One region of the Staphylococcus sp. 231237_7MaSpsaltlick genome, then DNA from elsewhere that is predicted to be linked to it. Evidence: riboswitches for the same ligand, from Rfam matches in the RefSeq annotation. Region 1 holds a riboswitch; each other region holds the start of a gene.
What was found. Region 1 has a riboswitch for thiamine pyrophosphate ahead of ACF91D_RS05870 (thiamine phosphate synthase). Riboswitches for the same ligand answer to the same signal wherever they lie in the genome.
Positions count from the first base shown of each region.

Region 2: another riboswitch for thiamine pyrophosphate. It lies ahead of thiC (phosphomethylpyrimidine synthase ThiC); the one in region 1 lies ahead of ACF91D_RS05870 (thiamine phosphate synthase).
Region 3: another riboswitch for thiamine pyrophosphate. It lies ahead of ACF91D_RS09235 (thiamine phosphate synthase); the one in region 1 lies ahead of ACF91D_RS05870 (thiamine phosphate synthase).

Region 1 is NZ_JBICNX010000002.1:599,773-606,310, reverse strand. It holds gene ACF91D_RS05890 (ThiF family adenylyltransferase) at 1-771, opposite strand, end outside; gene ACF91D_RS05885 (thiazole synthase) at 771-1,538, opposite strand; gene thiS (sulfur carrier protein ThiS) at 1,540-1,740, opposite strand; gene ACF91D_RS05875 (NAD(P)/FAD-dependent oxidoreductase) at 1,730-2,842, opposite strand; gene ACF91D_RS05870 (thiamine phosphate synthase) at 2,835-3,428, opposite strand; TPP riboswitch at 3,488-3,597, opposite strand; gene xylB (xylulokinase) at 3,734-5,221, opposite strand; gene ACF91D_RS05860 (AEC family transporter) at 5,323-6,246, opposite strand.
Region 2 is NZ_JBICNX010000004.1:454,657-461,194, forward strand. It holds gene ACF91D_RS10490 (helix-turn-helix domain-containing protein) at 1-47, opposite strand, end outside; gene ACF91D_RS10495 (hypothetical protein) at 624-890, opposite strand; gene ACF91D_RS10500 (haloacid dehalogenase type II) at 1,156-1,833, shown strand; gene ACF91D_RS10505 (phosphatase PAP2 family protein) at 2,202-3,104, shown strand; TPP riboswitch at 3,253-3,353, shown strand; gene thiC (phosphomethylpyrimidine synthase ThiC) at 3,459-5,195, shown strand; gene ACF91D_RS10515 (GNAT family N-acetyltransferase) at 5,530-6,039, opposite strand; gene srtA (class A sortase SrtA) at 6,323-6,538, shown strand, end outside.
Region 3 is NZ_JBICNX010000004.1:145,620-152,157, reverse strand. It holds gene ACF91D_RS09255 (ThiF family adenylyltransferase) at 1-640, opposite strand, end outside; gene ACF91D_RS09250 (thiazole synthase) at 640-1,407, opposite strand; gene thiS (sulfur carrier protein ThiS) at 1,409-1,609, opposite strand; gene ACF91D_RS09240 (NAD(P)/FAD-dependent oxidoreductase) at 1,593-2,711, opposite strand; gene ACF91D_RS09235 (thiamine phosphate synthase) at 2,704-3,288, opposite strand; TPP riboswitch at 3,363-3,472, opposite strand; gene xylB (xylulokinase) at 3,635-5,125, opposite strand; gene ACF91D_RS09225 (antibiotic biosynthesis monooxygenase family protein) at 5,304-5,624, shown strand; gene ACF91D_RS09220 (AEC family transporter) at 5,838-6,538, opposite strand, start outside.

The DNA.
Region 1 (6,538 bases):
TATCTTGTTGTCGTATTTATCGTTTAACAATGCATACTCATGTTTCTTACAAACATTACAATCACTTTGTTTTAAAGCACTAATATCCATCGACTTATATTGCATATTAAAACAATCTATAGTTATAAGTTTCTTTGAAAATGCTTCGCCAGAGACCCATCTCATTAGCTCGGAAACTTGCATACTAGCTACTTGATAAACCACTGGTGGCAGCACACCATTTATTGCACAACTTTCACCAGTACTTGGCATTGTTTCAAGTAGACATTTCAAACATGGCCCTTGATCATCGATACCATAAACAGTACCTTTACTACCAACTGCAGCACCGTAAATCCAAGGTATATTTTGCTTGTTACAAGATTCATTAATTAAATATCTTATTTTAAAATGATCCATACCATCTATAACAATATCCGGATGATATGTCGATAATAGATTTTCAATATTTAAATTTGTTATTTCACGATCAATTGCTGTTACTTGTACGTTACTATTTATTTGATTCAACTTATGCTTTAATGCTTCAACTTTAGGTAACATCTTTTCTGCATCCAACTCATCATATAACGCTTGTCTATGTAAATTGGATAATTCAACAATATCCATATCTATTACAGTAAGTGAGCCTACCCCCATCCTTACTAACATTTCTGCGCTGTGACTACCAAGTGCACCTGCACCCATAATCATGACGTGAGTTTTTTGAAGTTGGCTTTGACCGTACTCACCAAACTGATGATATCTTACTTGTCGATTGTAGCGCTCTATCATAAGAACCCAATTCCTTCAGTTGGACTCGATGCTTGTGCTGTATACTTCACAGGTATTCTTCCTGCTTCATAACTCAATCTTCCGGCACTAATCCCTTTATTCATTGCTTCTGCCATTTTCACAGGATCCGCTGCACTTGATATTGCCGTATTAAGTAAAATACCATCAGCACCTAATTCCATTGCATGACAAGCATCCTTAGGTGAGCCAATACCTGCATCTACGATTACTGGTACATTGACACGTTCAATAATATAGCGCAAATTTAATGGATTATTGATTCCTCTCCCCGTACCAATAGGAGAGGCAAGTGGCATAATTGCATAAACGCCTAACTCTTCTAAGCGTTTCGCTAAGACAACATCATTAGATATATATGGACAGACCGTGTAACCTTTTTCCAGTAATACTTGGCATGCTTCATATGTTTCTAATGGGTCTGGCAGTAATGTTTCGTCATCACCAATGACTTCTACCTTAATCATGTCACAAACACCTGCATGATTAGCAATTTCTGCTATACGAACTGCTTCTTTAGCTGTCTTAGCTCCAGCTGTATTTGGAAATGTGATGAATTTCGATAAATCAACTTTTGCTAATGGATTTGGTAAATCTTTGTCATATAAATTCATGCGTCTCACTGCAAAAGTTAATACTTCTGTTTCTGCTGCTGCAATAGCCTGAGTTTGTATCTCTTCATTATCAAATTTTCCTGTACCTAATAATAATCTTGAATTTAATGTAAAGTTGCCTATTTTAAACATATTAACCGCCTCCTACAAATTCTAATAATTCTAAGTTATCTTCATCATTGACTATGCGAGATGTAAATTGTTCTCGCTTAATTAATGTTTCATTATGCTCTACAATAATACGTGTTTCATCCAGTCCCAATGATTGAATTATTTCTTGTATATTAATTGGTTGTTCAAAGTTAAATACGTCACCATTAATCTTACATTTCATTTCGTTCACCTCTCCTAATCTGAAAATCATACAATTGTTTTGGCCTATGCCCACTGATAATCCATTGACTCATCAACTCACCTATTAAAGGCGAAAGTAAAATTCCATTGCGATAATGGCCAGCAATGACAAATAAGTCTTTATCCACTTCATCCATAATAGGCTGTTCGTTTTGACAATAAGGCCGTATACCTGACCATTGGTTTATGATTTTTCCATTTTTCAAATCTGGTATATAGTGCAAAGCTTGTGATTTAAGCCATGATTTACCAGAATTAGACACCCCAACTGAATAATCATTAAAGTAACTTGTTGCACCGATTAAATATCTATTTTTTAATTTTGGAATGACGTAACAACCATTAGTCAGAAACATGGTAATATTCAAGTTTAAATCAGGTTGTTCTACCAATAGCGCTTCTCCTTTTACCCCCATAACCGCTTCACAAGGTAAATATTGCTGTAAAAGTTTTCCTGTCCAAGCGCCTCCTGTGACAATTAACTTTTCAGTATAATAAGCTCCATTTCGTGTCTCCACACGGTACCCATCTTTTATAGATTCAATATGGGTTACAGTTGTTTGGTATATTCTATCTATATGTCTATTTGATAATGACTTCAACAACCCTTTAGTATAGCGGTTTGCATTGATTTGATTATCTTCAGGCATATAAATACCATTTGTATGTTTTGAAGTTATAGCACCGTTGGACATGTGTTGAACATCAGTAGGACTAAGACGTTCTACAGATGCAAAATGTTGTCTTAAAAATTGATATTGCTGTTCAATCTTTTTATTATCATAATGGTTCGTAGCCAATTTTATTAACCCACTATTTAAATACTCAATATCCACGCCAACCTCTTCCAACAAACTATCTCTTAGAGGTTTGAACATCTTTTGAGAAGTTGTTGCCAAACTAAACAAAGCACTATTTTTGGTGAATTCATTTTGCGCGCCTAACATCCCACCTGCTTTATAAGATGCATGCTTACCTGCTTCATCTCTATCTATCACAGCTATATTCGCAAAAGACTGACTTAACCCACGTGCGATTGACATGCCCATGACTCCCGATCCAATAATAATGACATCATACATGTCCATCCCACACTTCCTTCATGTTTATAAGTTTTTCTTTCGAATATTGATTAAAAATAGAAATACCGGCTATTCCTGAAAATCCATTAGGTAAAGAAGATAAAGTATGTTGATTAATACCTCCAATTGCAATAATCGGAATATCAATTTGTAGCGCTTCTTCAACCTCCGACTTTGCTCTAGGTGTTTGCTGAGGTTTAGATGACGTCTCGAATACGTGTCCAAATAATACAAAATCTAGCCCTAAATATTTAGCGTTAGCAATAGTATCTTTATGGTGCGTAGACATACTCACTTGTATATCGGGATAACTAGCTTGTACCTCCTCAATATAAGGGTCACTTTCCCTAAAATGAATTGCCGACAAGTCACATTGTATGATTACGTTGATATCGCTATGAATAATAATCTTATCCTTAGGGAACTCATTTTTTATTAATTCATGAACCCACTGAATGACTTCTTCAGTATTCATTGGCACTCTTATTAATAAGTAATCGATAACGCCTTCGATTTCACAGTAATGCTTAATATGTGATTTAGACAAATCTTGATATGGTGTAATAGCAATAAACAATATTTTCACCCCAAATAAAAAAACGTTACTTTTCCTGGTGGAAAAATAACGTTGTATGATTACATTTATCATAGAAAACGCCACTTTCCTACGCCAGTGCGAACTGGATCAGGTTCTAGGAATCCCTCAGTTATTACTTCGGTCTCAGCCTTTATCAAAGGCGCTTCCAGTGGTTTCTATCTATTAAATTTTCGTTTCATAATGTTTTAGTGATTACTTACAATCTAACTTATAATCATTTACTTTTCAAGTCTCACTTCAACTTTGACAACATGTATCCTAAAGTCAGCTGGCTTAATCGTGCATAATCACGCTTATAGAGACAACTCTAACAACCGTGCTGTTATCGGTCGTGTCTGACGATAGACTTCTTGATATATTTCAAAGTATTTAGCATAGCGTTCATGATGCGCTTCATTCGGCAGAAAAGTTCTATCATAGACGATAAATTGATCAACTACATCTTCTAGGCTTTCATACCAACTCAAACCGACAATAGCTAGCATTGCCGCCCCCATACAAGGCCCTTCTTCATATTTCAATTTACTGACTTTTGCATTAAATATATCTGCTTGCAATTGTAACCAAAAATCATTTTTTGCGCCGCCACCGATTGATGTAATGTGCGTTATGTCCTTCCCTTGTTCACGTAAATGTACCAAAGTTTCATATAATGAATAAGTAATACCTTCAATTACTGATCTCGCTATGTCTGCATTTGTATGTAAAGTGCTTAGCCCGATAAAGCTACCTCTAATTTGCGAATCACCATGTGGTGTACGTTCACTTGATAGGTATGGGGCAAATAACAACCCTTCACTACCAATTGTAGAGTTACTTGCTAAGCTTAAAATTTGGTTAAAAGTTAAACCGGGAAACACATGTTTTTTTAACCAATTCAAACTATCTCCAGCAGCAAGCGTCACGCCCATTACATATGATTTATCTTCTACAACATGATTGAAATAGTGCAAATTATGACGATACGTCTTTCCTTCACCTGATTCACAAGTTAATAACGTACCAGAAGTACCAATACTGCATAATGTATCGTTGGATTTGATAACGCCTGCACCAAGTGCACCACATGCATTATCGCCACCACCAGCAAAAACAGCTACCTCACCTGTTAATCCTAATGATTTAGCTAGGCTGCTTTCTACATATCCAATAAAATCTCCAGATGATACAAGTGAGGGATAAATGTCGTGAATGCGAAATTGTGAGCCGGTTGTCTTTGACCAACTTTTTTGTTTTGGGTCCAATAATAATGTGCTCGAAGCGTCTGAATATTCCATATTTATTTTACCAGTTAGCTTAAACCTCACGTAATCTTTAGGTAATAGGAACGTTGCTATCTTGTTCCAATTATTAGGTTCATTATCTTTTATCCAAAGCAATTTCGTTAATGTAAAACCTTCTAATACTGGGTTTGATAATATATAATCACCAAATTGTTGTTCGATTGTTGTGCATTGAGGAGTCGAACGAGTATCATTCCATAAAATTGCATTTCGAAGCGGTTTATTAGTGCTATCTAATACCACTAAACTATGCATTTGACCAGATAACGATAAGCCTCTAATATAAATGTCGCTTAACGCGCTAGCACTTAATATTTGTCTAATACATGACTTGGTTGCCTCAAACCATTCGTCTGGTTGTTGCTCATTGCACCCAGATTGAAGTTGTATTATATCAAGTCCTTCACTAACTTTAGCTAGCACTTCTCCTTCTTTACTTACGGCTATAACTTTAACTGAACTTGTACCTATATCTATGCCTAACACTGCTTCATTCAATATCATCGATTCCTTTTGTCAGATTTTAAATATTCAACAACTGTATCATATTGAAATGCCTTATAAATTTCCAATAATATGATATTATAATGAATCACGATTTAGAATAATATTTTCGAAAAATAAATAACGATTACTACTGTGATCGCACTCAGTAATGTTGATAAAAAGACTAATTCCGCCGCAAGTTCAGGATGATTATCATATTCCTGTGCAATGACTGAACTATTAACTGATGTCGGCATAGCTGAAGTAATAAATAACGCTTGTGCTATGATACCTTCAAGCCCCATTAGTTTGATAATGCCTAGAGCTATCATCGGTCCAACAATTAATCGCACAAATATAAACACATATGAACTTGACCACTTAAAACTAAATTTAATATTAGCAATTTGTGCGCCTAATAATATTAATGCAATTGCTATCATTGCATCCGCAATATAGTTTGCCGGCGTCCATATAAATTTAGGTATACCGACATTACCATAATTCAAAATAATGGCGAATACCAAAGCATATAAAACAGGCATTTTAAAGTAACCTAATAATGCTTTAAGCTTCCCAATATGCACGGCTTGTATTGAAAATATACCATATGAAAAAGTAAATATATTTTGTAAAGAAAGCACAATGACTTGAACAGACATCGCCAAAGGGTCACCTTTAAATACTAAATCATTTACTGGGACACCATAATTGCCTGAATTAAAAAATAATACGCTATTCGTTAATGTCGTAGCTTCACCCTTATCTTTTGTGCCAAAATGTGATAATAGCTTACCAATTCCATAAAGAATGATTATGTATATGATAAAGAATAATACGATATACAATAATAACTTGATTTCAAAATTCGTCTTATAGAATTTCACAAATATGAATCCAGGCACAAATATGTATATGTTTAACTTCGCCAATGTTTTCAAGTCTAATGTGAATTTTTTCTGCAATATATATCCTATTAAAATCATAATGAAAATAGGCAATAATACAGTTTCTAATATAACTAACATTTCGTGCATTGTAAATTTGCCCCCTTTGTCTAATTCCTGTAATTTTTTATACTTATGAAATTATAAGAAATTTACATAAGCCCCCTTAAAAATCAATAATGCTTATTGCATGTTAAAACTATCAATACGATTTATACTATGAAATTCTGTACATACCAAACACTAGTAATGTATGTTTCACGTTAAACGACGTTGTCTTGGCATTGGCTAATCAAATTTTACTTATTAATTTATAGTAATAACTTTATTTTTTCTTGCCTTTTTTCTTATTGTTTTTCTTTTCTTCTAAAATTGACATTAC
Region 2 (6,538 bases), on a different contig from region 1:
GTAAATTCAGTTGAATAATCTTTTCTTACACTTAATGAGCTAATCATAAATACCACCTAAGTCAGAAATTAGAACTATCAGTTAATAGTAATAAAATCATTGTACATCTGTAATAAGAAAAAAGAATGATAATCCCACATTATTATTAAAGTGACGATATAAATTAATAAATAGCACTTTTGCGGAGAATTTTTCAAAAATTGTAAGTAAATTAATAATAATTTGAAGTGGTGTAGTAATAAACGTATAATCTTATGGTTAATATGTTAAAAGATAAAAAAAGAGATCTAAAAACACTGCCTGAAAGTGACTTTAGATCTCTTATTATTTTCGTCCATAGGAACGAAGTTATACTGAGAATGTTGTGTTATTTACTTTGTTTAAATGGGTGCATAAAGTTTAATTCTGGGAATGGAATATAACTATGATGATAGATGGCAAGTTAAATAGCCGTTCATAACACATGAAATACATCCTCATACAATATTATATAACTAATAATCTTCTAATACAATATACAATTATTTTGTTATTTAATTTATTATAGGCTTTAACTGAGCTGTTTGTTATTGAAGGATACACGAATTGTCAGATTAAACGAATGTGAAAATTTACAATAAGATTTATTTGCTGTCTTTTCTATATAGATCATATGCTTTGTAAAGAAATAAAATAATCGTAATGACTAAAAATAGAGTAAATAGACCATTGAAGATGGAATTGCTATAAATTTTAAAAATTGTAATAGAACTTAAGCCTTCTAAAAATACTGAACCGGTTGTTTTAATTTCAAAAAGATCAAATGCAAGTAGCGTTAATGAGATAAGCGTCATGTATCCGAGCGTAATAATAAAGAGGTTAAACAAATCGACGAAAAATATTTTTCTCATAACAACCAGCCTCCTCTCTTACTTTTATATTGCCAACTAATCAATGATTTAAAGCTTGGTTTAATATAATTTACATAAAATTTACAATCAATAATTAGGTGGTACACAGAGTGGTTGTCGAACAAATATAATATTTATTGATAATAAATTAACTAAAATTACAAGATTCGTAAACAAATTTAATTCTAAATTGTTTTGAATGTGTGTTTATTGTGTAAAATAATAAGTAAGTTTCATTTTTATGGAGTTGCAGAGGAGGGAAAGTATGTATAAGGCTATTATTTTTGATGTGTATGGTACTTTGTTTGATATGGATTCATTAAAAAATGAAATGATTGAGTTTGATGAAGATACTGCAACAAAGATTACTAAGTTATGGCAAAAGACTCAATTAAGACATATGTTTATGAGGCAGGTTATGCAAAGATATATCCCTTTTGATGAATTGACGAAAGACTCACTACGACATACTTTAAATGTTTATGATATTCAATATAATAGAGAAGATATTAATAGATTGTTTGAAGCATTTTTTAATTTAAATTATTACAAGGAGATACCTAAATCATTAGCCAATTTAAGAGATAAAAATATTGATGTAGGTATACTATCAAATGGTAATGATAATATGTTAATGCCACTCATAGATAATTCAGAACTAGGTGGATATATCGACACACTTATTAGTGTTAATGAAATTAAACAATATAAACCGAGTGCTGCAAGTTATGCACTTGTATTAGAGTATTATCATATGAATAGAGAAGATATATTATTTGTCTCTTCAAACTCATGGGATATTACTGGTGCTAGTAACTTTGGATTTGATACAGCTTGGGTAAATCGAACAAATAAAAAGTTTGATGTAAACGGTCCAACACCATCGATAACGGTAAGTAATGTGAGCGAAATGGTGAAATGGCTAGAGTTAAATCATAAATAAAAAAGCAGTAAAATTCATGTTTAAGTCGACATGAATTTACTGCTTTTTTTATATTTAGCGAAGCTAAATATGCTTATAAAAATAAGGAGAACTTTAAAATTAAAAAAACTATATTCGCTACACAAATAATATATCATGAATAAATGATATTGTGACCTAACAGTTATGTCACATTTAGAATTTTACTATGGAATTTAGGCTTCCAATAATATAAAAAGATTGCAGTTATCTCTACAAAGATTATGAAAATTTTATTTAATTCAAACATACATAAGCATAAAATGGGTATGGTTAAGCAGTAATAAAATTCATGAATAATAAAATAGTTATTAAAATTATTGTTAAAAGATATTAATTAGGAGGGCATCATGGTTATTTCAAAAAGGTTCACAGCAATTGCATTACCTGTATTTTGCATTATTTTAGTACTCGCTTTATTTATTGATTTGCCAGTATCTAAACATTTTATGAATCAAAATTCAATCTTTGGGACAGTATTTCAAGATTTAGGTCTTTTTCCGCCAACTGTTATTTTGATTCTTTCAATGATTATTTTGAATTTTTATGTGTTTTCAAAGTTTGAAAGTAAATTGATTAAATATATCATTTTATTTTTATCTTTTATTTATACTTTGATAAAAACTAATACTTTGGTATCTGAAACATTTAAGTATATCTTTGCAACAATGGACAATATTGAACGACATAAGCCATTAGGTGTGGCTAGTAATGAAGGTGATACCAGCAATGCATTACCAATGGGGCTAAGTTTCTTAATCACATTCATTTTACTTATGTTAATTACATTATTTGTTACAAAATTTTGGTTACAACAAGTGACTCAAACAGAGATAGAAAGATTAGTTCGCGTTGCATTTGTTAGCTTTTTTGTATTATTAGTAGGATTAGAAACGATTGATAGTTTGAAGGAATTATGGGGGCGAGCAAGACCTTATGAAATTGGTCATGACGGCGCACATTTTACAAATTGGCTTACAATCAATGGTAATACTGGTCACAGTTCATTTCCATCTGGTCATACAACAGATGCGGCTTATTTAATGTTTTGGGCATTTTACTTTAAAACACGTGTAGCCCAAAAGCGTATGTTTATTATTGCATTTATGTTTACTATTATCATGTGTGTGAGTCGTTTGCGTATTGGTGCACATTTCTTAGGCGATGTAACTATGGCCTTTACATTAATTACTTTATTGATGATAGCAGCAGATTATATGATTTATAAATGGAATGCAAAACACTTACATTAAAATGGAACAGAACATTAATATAAGTACCTAGGATCCTGTTTGTTAAACAGAATCTTAGGTTTTTATTGTACTAGATTATGTTTATATTAATTTTCAAATTTATTTGTAATTATTTTTTATTAGTGTTAAGTTTAATTTAGAATTTAATAAGAATTGCTAGGGGTGCTTGTTAGCTGAAAGAGACATTAGTCTCAACCCTTTGAACCTGATCTGGTTAGTACCAGCGTAGGGAAGCAGAAAAGTACAGTATAAATGGAAAGTCTATAGAGTAGACTTTTATTTACTGTCGCTTCACTAAATATGTGATTTTCGACCAGGTCTCCTAGCAATAATAAAATGCTAAGGAGTTTTTTTATGAAACAAGAAAAAATAGAATTAAAAAAGCAATTTCCATCAAGTCAAAGGATTTGGGTGAGTGGAGAAGATCCAGATATTCAAGTTCCATTTAGAGAGATACAACTTTCCCCAACAGTAACAGAAGAAGGAACAACGGTTAACAAACCGGTGTTAGTCTATGACACTGCAGGACCATATCATGATACTAGTTATACAGTTGACGTGCAAAAAGGTATACCCAAATTAAGAACACCATGGATAGAAGATAGAAATGATACATTGGAATATGAAGGTAGGAAAATTGTCTCACTGGATAACGGATTTAAGTCTAATAATCATAAAAAATTTGTCGAGACACCATTTAAATATCAACCGAAAAAGGCAAAAACAGGACAAAATGTTACACAAATGCATTATGCGAAACAAGGTATTATCACGAAGGAAATGAAATTTGTAGCTAAGCGAGAAGATGTCTCACCTGAATATGTGCGTTCAGAAATTGCACGAGGACGTGCGATTATTCCTAATAATGTCAATCACCCTGAATCAGAACCAATGATTATAGGTAAAAACTTTCAAGTGAAAATAAATGCTAATATTGGTAATTCGGCAGTCAGTTCTTCTATAGAAGCTGAAATAGAAAAGTTGGTTTGGGGCATTCATTGGGGGGCTGATACGATTATGGATTTATCTACTGGTAAAAATATCCATGCTACGAGAGAATATCTATTGAGAAATTCCCCGGTTCCTGTTGGCACTGTGCCTATCTATCAAGCATTAGAAAAGGTAGATGGTTCTGCTAAGGACTTAACTTGGGAAATTTATCGCGATACTTTAATTGAACAAGCAGAACAAGGCGTTGACTACTTCACGATACACGCAGGCGTATTATTACGTTATGTCCCGACAACAGTGGATAGATTAACTGGTATTGTTTCAAGAGGTGGATCTATCATGGCACAATGGTGTTTAGCGCATCATGAAGAAAGCTTTTTATATACACATTTTGAAGAAATTTGTGAAATAATGAGCCGTTATGATATTGCAATTTCTCTTGGAGATGGATTAAGACCCGGATCAATATATGATGCAAATGATGAGAGCCAAATTCTGGAATTAAAGACATTAGGGGAATTAACTGCAATAGCTTGGGAATATGACGTACAAGTGATGATTGAAGGGCCAGGACATGTTCCGATGCATAAAATAAAGGAAAATCAAGACTTAGCTGATTTCCATTGTCAAGAAGCGCCTTTTTACACATTAGGTCCATTAACAACAGATATTGCACCAGCCTATGACCATATTACGTCTGCAATCGGGGCAGCCCAAATTGCTAGTTATGGTACAGCAATGCTTTGTTATGTTACTCCAAAAGAGCATCTGGGATTACCTAATAAAGACGATGTGAGAGAAGGTGTTGTCACGTATAAGATTGCAGCACATGCAGCTGACTTGGCAAAAGGTGTCAAAGGAGCACAACAAAGAGATGATGAAATTAGTAGAGCACGATTTGAATTTAGATGGTACGATCAATTTAATCTGTCGCTAGATCCTGATAAGGCACGTTCATATCATGATGAAACACTACCTGCTGAAGCAGCAAAGGTTGCCCATTTCTGCAGTATGTGTGGGCCTAAATTCTGTTCGATGCGTATCTCTCACGATTTAAGAAAGCACAATGATTTAAAAGAAGAAGGATTGAAACAAAAGTCTGAAGAATTTGTTTCAAAAGGTAGTAGGATTTACCGTTAGAGATAGAGTTTTGGGCGAAAATTCTCATTCTTAAAATAAGAGAACTATGCTATGAAGTGATGCTCCCTTTAAAGTAGTTACTGAAAAACGTAAACTTTGAAGGGAGCTTTTTATGACCAAAAGTAAATGAGTTTTACTAAATATAAACCACAGCGCATTATAAATTATATAATAATAGCGGTATAAAATATTGAGAAGTATTAGGTCGAGACTCCTGAGGAAACAGTGTCAGTTGAAGGCCGAGGCTGAGACGGCATCCTAGGAAAGTGAGCTGACAATATAAATATTGTAAAGTAAATCTGCTAGCTAAAAGTCTGAATGTATATAGCACAAATTAATGTTTCGTACTTTGAGAAGGGTTTAAATCTAATTGATAGAATACTAAATCTAACCATTTATCAAATTTATAACCTACATTTTGAATGGTTCCAGAATGTTTGAATTTAAATTTTTTATGCAAGTAAATACTATAATCATTCGTAGCGTCAATGCCTGCAACAAGTGTTCTATAGCCATTATTACGAGCAGTTTGGATGATTTCAGCCAGCAATTGTGATGCAATCCCTTTTCCTCTATGATGTTTATTTACATAAATAGAGTGTTCAATAGAATATTGATAAGCGGGCCAATCTCTAAATGTACCATAAGTAGCGAAGGCTATCGCTTCACCTCTTTCATCGTAAACAAGTACAGGCTCTTGTTTATTTAGTTTATTTTCAAACCAAGTTTCACGTGATGCCAAAGTTTGAGGTTTATAAGTATAAACAGCGGTAGTATTCAAGATCGCATCGTTGTATATTTCTAGTATATTCGGTAAATCTGATTGCTTAGCATGACGTATCATAGCGCATCCCACCTTATATTAAAGTAAATTAGAAATCACTATCACAGTTATAAAAGTATGGCATTCATAATTAATATGAAACACTTAGTTAAACCAAGATATTTACAATGAGTGATTTAATACTATTTAACACTTAATTATTAAGTTCTGCAATGTATTGTTGTAAAAATTCTCCTCATTTATTTAAATATTTGGAATGCGAAATAACATATGGGCTAGTCCAATTCTAAATGTATTGTGCTATACTTATATTCTGAAATATAAGTGCTAACATTAAAGGAGTATGAAAGAAATGAATAAGCTACTAAGGATAGTTGGTGTCATTTTTATTTTAATTGCAATTTACTTTTTAGCTAAGCCTCATATTGATAATTATTTAACAAAGAAAGCCGATGAAGATAAAATAACGGAATACGATAAAAAACAACAATTTTCTGGTGAGATTCCCAAAGATAAATCTAAAATGGTAGGCTATATTGAAGTGCCTGATGCTAAAATT
Region 3 (6,538 bases), on a different contig from region 1:
TTTTAGAAAAGCCATGACCAGATAGCCACCTCAATAGTTCAGAAACCTCCATACTAGCAACCTGATAAATAACTGGTGGCAATACACCATTGATTGCACAACTCTCTCCTGTTTGAGGAACGGTCTCTAATAAACATTTAAAGCAAGGTCCCGTATAGTCAATGGCATACACCGAACCTTTACTTCCCACTGCCGCTCCATATATCCAAGGTATTTGGCATTTATGACATGCTTCATTAATAAGAAAGCGCAGTGTAAAGTTATCCATTCCATCAATTACGATATCCGGTTGATACACCTTTAATAAATTTTCAATATTGTTATTAGTGAGCTCTTGATATAGCGCAGTGATTTTCACATTACTATTAATCAACTTTAATTTATTTTCAAGGGCAATTACTTTTGGTTGCAATTGTTCAGCATCCATTTCATCAAATATCGCTTGACGATGTAGGTTGGATGTTTCAACGACATCCATATCAATGATGGTTAGACTGCCTGCACCCATCCGAGTTAATATTTCCGCACAGTGACTCCCCAACGCACCTGCACCAAGTATCATGATATGAGTGTTTTCAAGTCGACTTTGCCCATGTTTACCAAATGGTGCATAAATCGCTTGACGTTGGTATCTTTTCATTATAAAAATCCAATTCCTTCAGTCGGACTAGATGCTTGTGCTGTATATTTCACTGGGATTCTTCCAGCTTCAAAGCTCAATCTACCCGCATTGATACCTAACTTCATCGCTTCTGCCATTTTAACTGGATCTTCTGCACTTGATATCGCCGTATTTAATAATATTGCATCAGCGCCTAGTTCCATTGCATGACAAGCATCTTTTGGAGAACCAATTCCAGCATCTACAATCACCGGTACATTTGTACGTTCTATTATATATCTTAAATTCAATGGGTTGTTAATGCCTCTACCCGTTCCTATTGGAGAAGCTAACGGCATAATCGCATGGACACCTAATTCCTCTAATCGTTTAGCTAACACGACATCATTAGAAATATATGGGCATACTGTATAACCTTTTTCCAATAATATTTTACAAGCTTCATAAGTCTCAATTGGATCAGGTAACAGTGTTTCATCATCTCCAATCACCTCAACTTTAATCATGTCACATACACCAGCATGATTCGCAATTTCAGCAATACGTACCGCTTCTTGTGCAGTTTTTGCTCCTGCAGTATTAGGGAAGGTCACAAAATTTGATAAATCTACTTGAGCAAGTGGGTTAGGTAAATCTTTGTCATAAAGGTTCATTCGACGTACTGCAAATGTTAACACCTCAGTTTCTGACGCTTGTATCGCTTGTTGTTGTATATCCTCATTCTCAAATTTGCCAGTACCTAATAATAGTCTCGAATTTAATTTGAATTTACCAATTTCAATCATCCTATCCGCCTCCTACAAACTCTAATAATTCTAAACAATCTTGATCTCTTACCACTTGAACAGGAAACTGTTGTCGTTGAATCAATTCTTCATTGTGTTCAACGATGATTCGATTTTCATCTAATCCCATTTCTTGAATCAATTCTTGAATATTTAACTCTTTGCTAAATTTAAAGCTGTCACCGTTAATAATGCATTGCATTGTCAACACTCCTCTCAATTCTAAAATCTTGTAAATCTTCTGGACGTTGCCCAGTTAATAACCATTCACACATCAAAGCACCAATATATGGCGATAATAAGATTCCATTGCGATAATGCCCTGTGATAACAAACAAATCTTGCGCCACCTCATCCATAACTGGACGTTCTTCTTTACTATAAGGTCGTATTCCGGACCATTCATGTAGCATCTGACTATCTTTTAATTGAGGTACAATCGTCGATGCTTGATGTAAGAGCCAATCTCTTCCTACCGACGACACTCCGACAGAGTAATCATCAAAGTAACTTGTAGCACCAATCATGTAACGGTGTTGTAACTTTGGAATGATATAGCAACCATTCGTCATAAATAACGTTGTATTCAAATTCAATGTTGGGTGTTCTACGAGTAACGCTTCACCTTTGACACCTGTAACATTATGCGATTGTAAGTGGGGTGACACTAACCTACCACTCCATGCACCACCAGCGACGATAACCTTTTTCCCATAAAACGAACCATTCTGTGTCTTCACTTTGTAACCTTGTTTAAGTGATTCAATATGATGCACTTCCGTATGATAACAACGTTCCACGTTCCGTCTTTTTATAGACTCAAGCAGTGCTTTCGTATATCGATTAGCATTGACTTGATGATCGTCCGGTATATACATCGCTTGTTTGCCATTGTTCATAACCTTATCGTTGGTCAATTCACTTAATCTTGAATCCGTTAGTAACTCAATCTGGTCGTTATATTGCTTTAAAAATTGATACTGCACTTGAATGTCATGCGCATCAGCTTTCGAGGCGTTTATTTTAATTAAGCCACTGTTTAAATATTCAATATCTAAAGCGACTTCATCCAATAATTCACTTGCTAGTGTTGGAAACATTTGTTGTGATTTACGGGCGATATGATAGAGCGCTGATTCTTGGGTGAATTCATTTTGTGCACCTAACATCCCACCAGCCTTATACGAGGCATGCATGCCAGGTATATCTCGATCAATTATAGCTACATGGACCGAATGTTCACTCAATGCTCTCGCTACCGACATGCCCATAACACCCGAACCAATAATGATGACATCATACATATGCATGCCACACCTCCTTCAATTGATCTAAATGTGCAACATTATCTTTTTCAAAAAGTGAGATGCCCGCAATACCATCAAAGCCATTTGGCAACTGAGCAATTGTTCGATGATTGATGCCACCTAACGCGACCACTGGAATATCATATTGTAATGCCGCATTAATTTCGTCAGTTGTCCGTGGTGTTATGCCTGGCTTGGATTTCGTTTCAAAAATATGACTAAACAAGACAAAATCTAAACCACGTTGCGCTGCCTCAGCAACCATCCTACTATGATGCGTTGACTTGCTCACCTGAATATGTGGAAAGCGCTGCTTAAAAAATAAATCTTGATTATTATGTTCTTTAAAATGAATCGCGGTTAAAGCACAACGATTTAAAACATCTATATTTTCATGAATAATTACTTTTTCTTTAGGAAATTGGTACTGTAGCAACATATTAATCCAATCAACCAATTCGTCTGATGACATTGGAGTTCTAACAATCAAATAATCAATATGTGCTTCAATAGCTAAATAATGCATTATATCCTTTCTTGCTAAATATTTATCTGCTGTTATCGCTACAAACATGCCTTTCACCTCTAATAAATAAAAAAACGTTATTTTTCTGTGTAGAAAAATAACGTTGAATGAACGAATACTAATTGTTTATAACGCCACTTTCCTACGCCAGTACAAACTGGATCAGGTTCAAGGAATCCCTATGTCACTACATCGGTCTCAGCCTTTAATAAAGGCACTTCCAGTGGTTTCTATGAAATTTTAAACTTGCATACGTCACATGTAAATGACATATATAATTAATTTAAACTTAACTCATTATGTATTTATTTTCAAGTTCAACTTAATTCACTTGATAAATTATAAGTTAACTCTATGCTATAGTTTTCAAATTTAATTTTCAAGCAACAAATTTTTATTTTTTTGATAATGACAACAAACTTGAAGTCAATTCACGCGTTTGTGTATATATTTTTTTATACACCTCAAAGTATTGTTGATATTGTTCGTGGTTGTTCTGATTCGGATAGAATACTTGCTCAAAACAGATAAATGACTCCATGATAGCATCTAAATTGTTATACCAATTTAGGCCTTTAATAGCGAGTATGGCCGCCCCCATACATGGCCCTTCCTCATATTTCAATCGCTTTACCTCAGCATTAAACATATCTGCTTGCAGTTGTAACCAAAAATCATTTTTAGCGCCTCCACCAATGGCCACCACCTCTGATATTGCCTTACCCTTTGCTCTTAATAGACAAATGGACTCATACAAGGAATAGGTGATACCCTCTATTACTGCACGTGCCATATCCCCCCTAGTGTGCAATGCACTTAGCCCGATAAAGCTACCACGTATACTCGAATCTCCATGAGGTGTCCGCTCACCTGATAAATAAGGCGTAAATAACAAACCATTACTCCCTATATCCGCTGCGCTTGCCTCTTGAAAAATTTGCTCATATGATACATCAGACAAGATATTACTACGCAACCAATTGAGACTATCACCCGCAGCAAGCGTGACACCCATCACATAGGATTGATTAGGGATAACATGTTTGAAAAAGTGCAAATTATGTCGATAATGGGTCTTTGCATTACTATCACAACTTAATACAACACCAGAAGTCCCAATACTACATAGCGTTTGTTCGTCTTTGATAACACCTGCCCCTAAGGCACCACAAGCATTATCTCCTCCACCAGCAAAGACAGCTACATCCTCTTTCAATCCTAATTTCCGAGCTAATTCTGGAGTTACATAGCCAACAAAATCCTCTGATGCCACCAGGTTCGGAAGTATGTGATCTACAGTAAAGTGCGCGGCCAATTCTTTCGACCACGTTTCTAGCACAGGATCTAAGAGCAAAGTGCTCGATGCATCCGAATACTCCATATGAAGATTGCCCGTCAATTTATATCTAACATAATCTTTGGGTAATAAAAATTTAGCAATTTGCGCCCAGTTTTCAGGTTCATTTGCTTTAATCCATAATAATTTCGTTAACGTAAACCCTTCTAAAACAGGATTTTCTAACACATAGTCCCCCAATTCCTGCCTTATTTCTACGCATTGTTCAGTCGTTCTAGTATCGTTCCATAAGATTGCATTACGAATAGGTTGATTGTGTTGATCAAGTATTACAAGACTGTGCATTTGACCAGATAATGATATGCCATGTACCTTAACATTCGCCATTTCCGGATCTTGTAGTATTTTTTTAATACACTGAATCGTCGCACATACCCAATCATCAGGTCGTTGTTCATTATATCCAGCTTGAGGTTGAATCATTTTTAAATGTTCGCTCACAGTTTGTATGACCTTTCCTTGCCTACTTACAGCTATAGCCTTTACAGAACCAGTGCCTATATCAATTCCTAATACTGCATCAATCACGCGCATCGTCCCTTTTCAAAGTGTTTTTTTGATAAAAAATAGCATGTTATACGTTTTAATTTTTTATACGACATATTTATAACACGTTTAAATAAAAAATCAAATTCAACTAAAATTACTAGAGAAAAAAATTTAAAAGTGCTAGCATTAATAAATATTTAACTTTAGGAGGAAATACATGTTTATTACAGAAGTCGCATTTTCTACAAATAAAGAAAATGAAGATAGATTATACAATAAAGCCAAAAAGAATTTAGCTGAATTAAACGACAACGTTAAAGGGCTCATTGATGCTGAAGTGTGGACGAAATCAAAGGCTGATGAAGTTGAATATGTCATTGTTAGTAAGTGGCAAGAGAAAAAAGATTTCCAAACTTGGGTAGCAAGGCCTGAACACGTCGAAGAACATAAAGAAATGAATAAAAAAATTAAAAGCGGCGAAAGTGAACCAAGTCCATTCAAAAAAGTATTAAAACAATATTCTGTCGTAGAATTTTAAATTTATAGCATTTTAATATAATATCTAAAGTTGTACTTAAACATATGCTTTAGATATAAAGAAATGGAGCAGTACAGCTGTCGATTGGACAAATCGATTTACTGATACTACTCCATTTTTTCATACATATTCCTATGTTAGATCATGTTTAAGTATTTCTTGAACACTGCATATTCAGCATAAATCCACTGCATATGCGTTTATTAATTCAGTTTAAAATAATAACTTTGAGCAGTAGATGACTACAACAACTGTCACAGAACTTAATAAAGTGGATAAAAAGACAATTTCAGCTGCTAACTCTGGGTGATTATCATATTCTTGGGCTATCACAGAACTATTGACAGACGTTGGCATCGCAGAAGTGATGAATAACGCTTGAGCAATCACACCCTCAAGTCCCATTAATTCAATAATTCCCCAGGCAATAATTGGTCCCATTACTAGTCTTACAAAAATAAAGGCATATGCTGCAGACCATTTAAAGTTAAATTTAATTCTCGCAATTTGTGCACCTAACATCAACAAAGCAATCGCAATCATAGCGTCTGCCACGTAATTTGCAGGTGTCCAGATAAACTTAGGGATGGGAACATGCGCATAATTCAAGATGATTGCTAATAATAAGGCATAAAGTACAGGCATTTTAAAGTAACCCAATAGTGCCTTTAACTTTCCGATGCGCAATGATTGAATTGCGAACACACCGTATGAAAAGGTAAAGATATTTTGCATGGATAACACCAATACCTGAACAGACATTGCTAGTGGATCCCCTTTAAATACAAGATCATTTACCGGGACACCATAATTTCCAGAATTAAAAAAGAGTACACTGTTAGTCAAAGTAGTTACTTCCCCTTTGTCACCTTTTGAAAATTTAGCAAGTAATCGCCCAATGATATATAAAACAA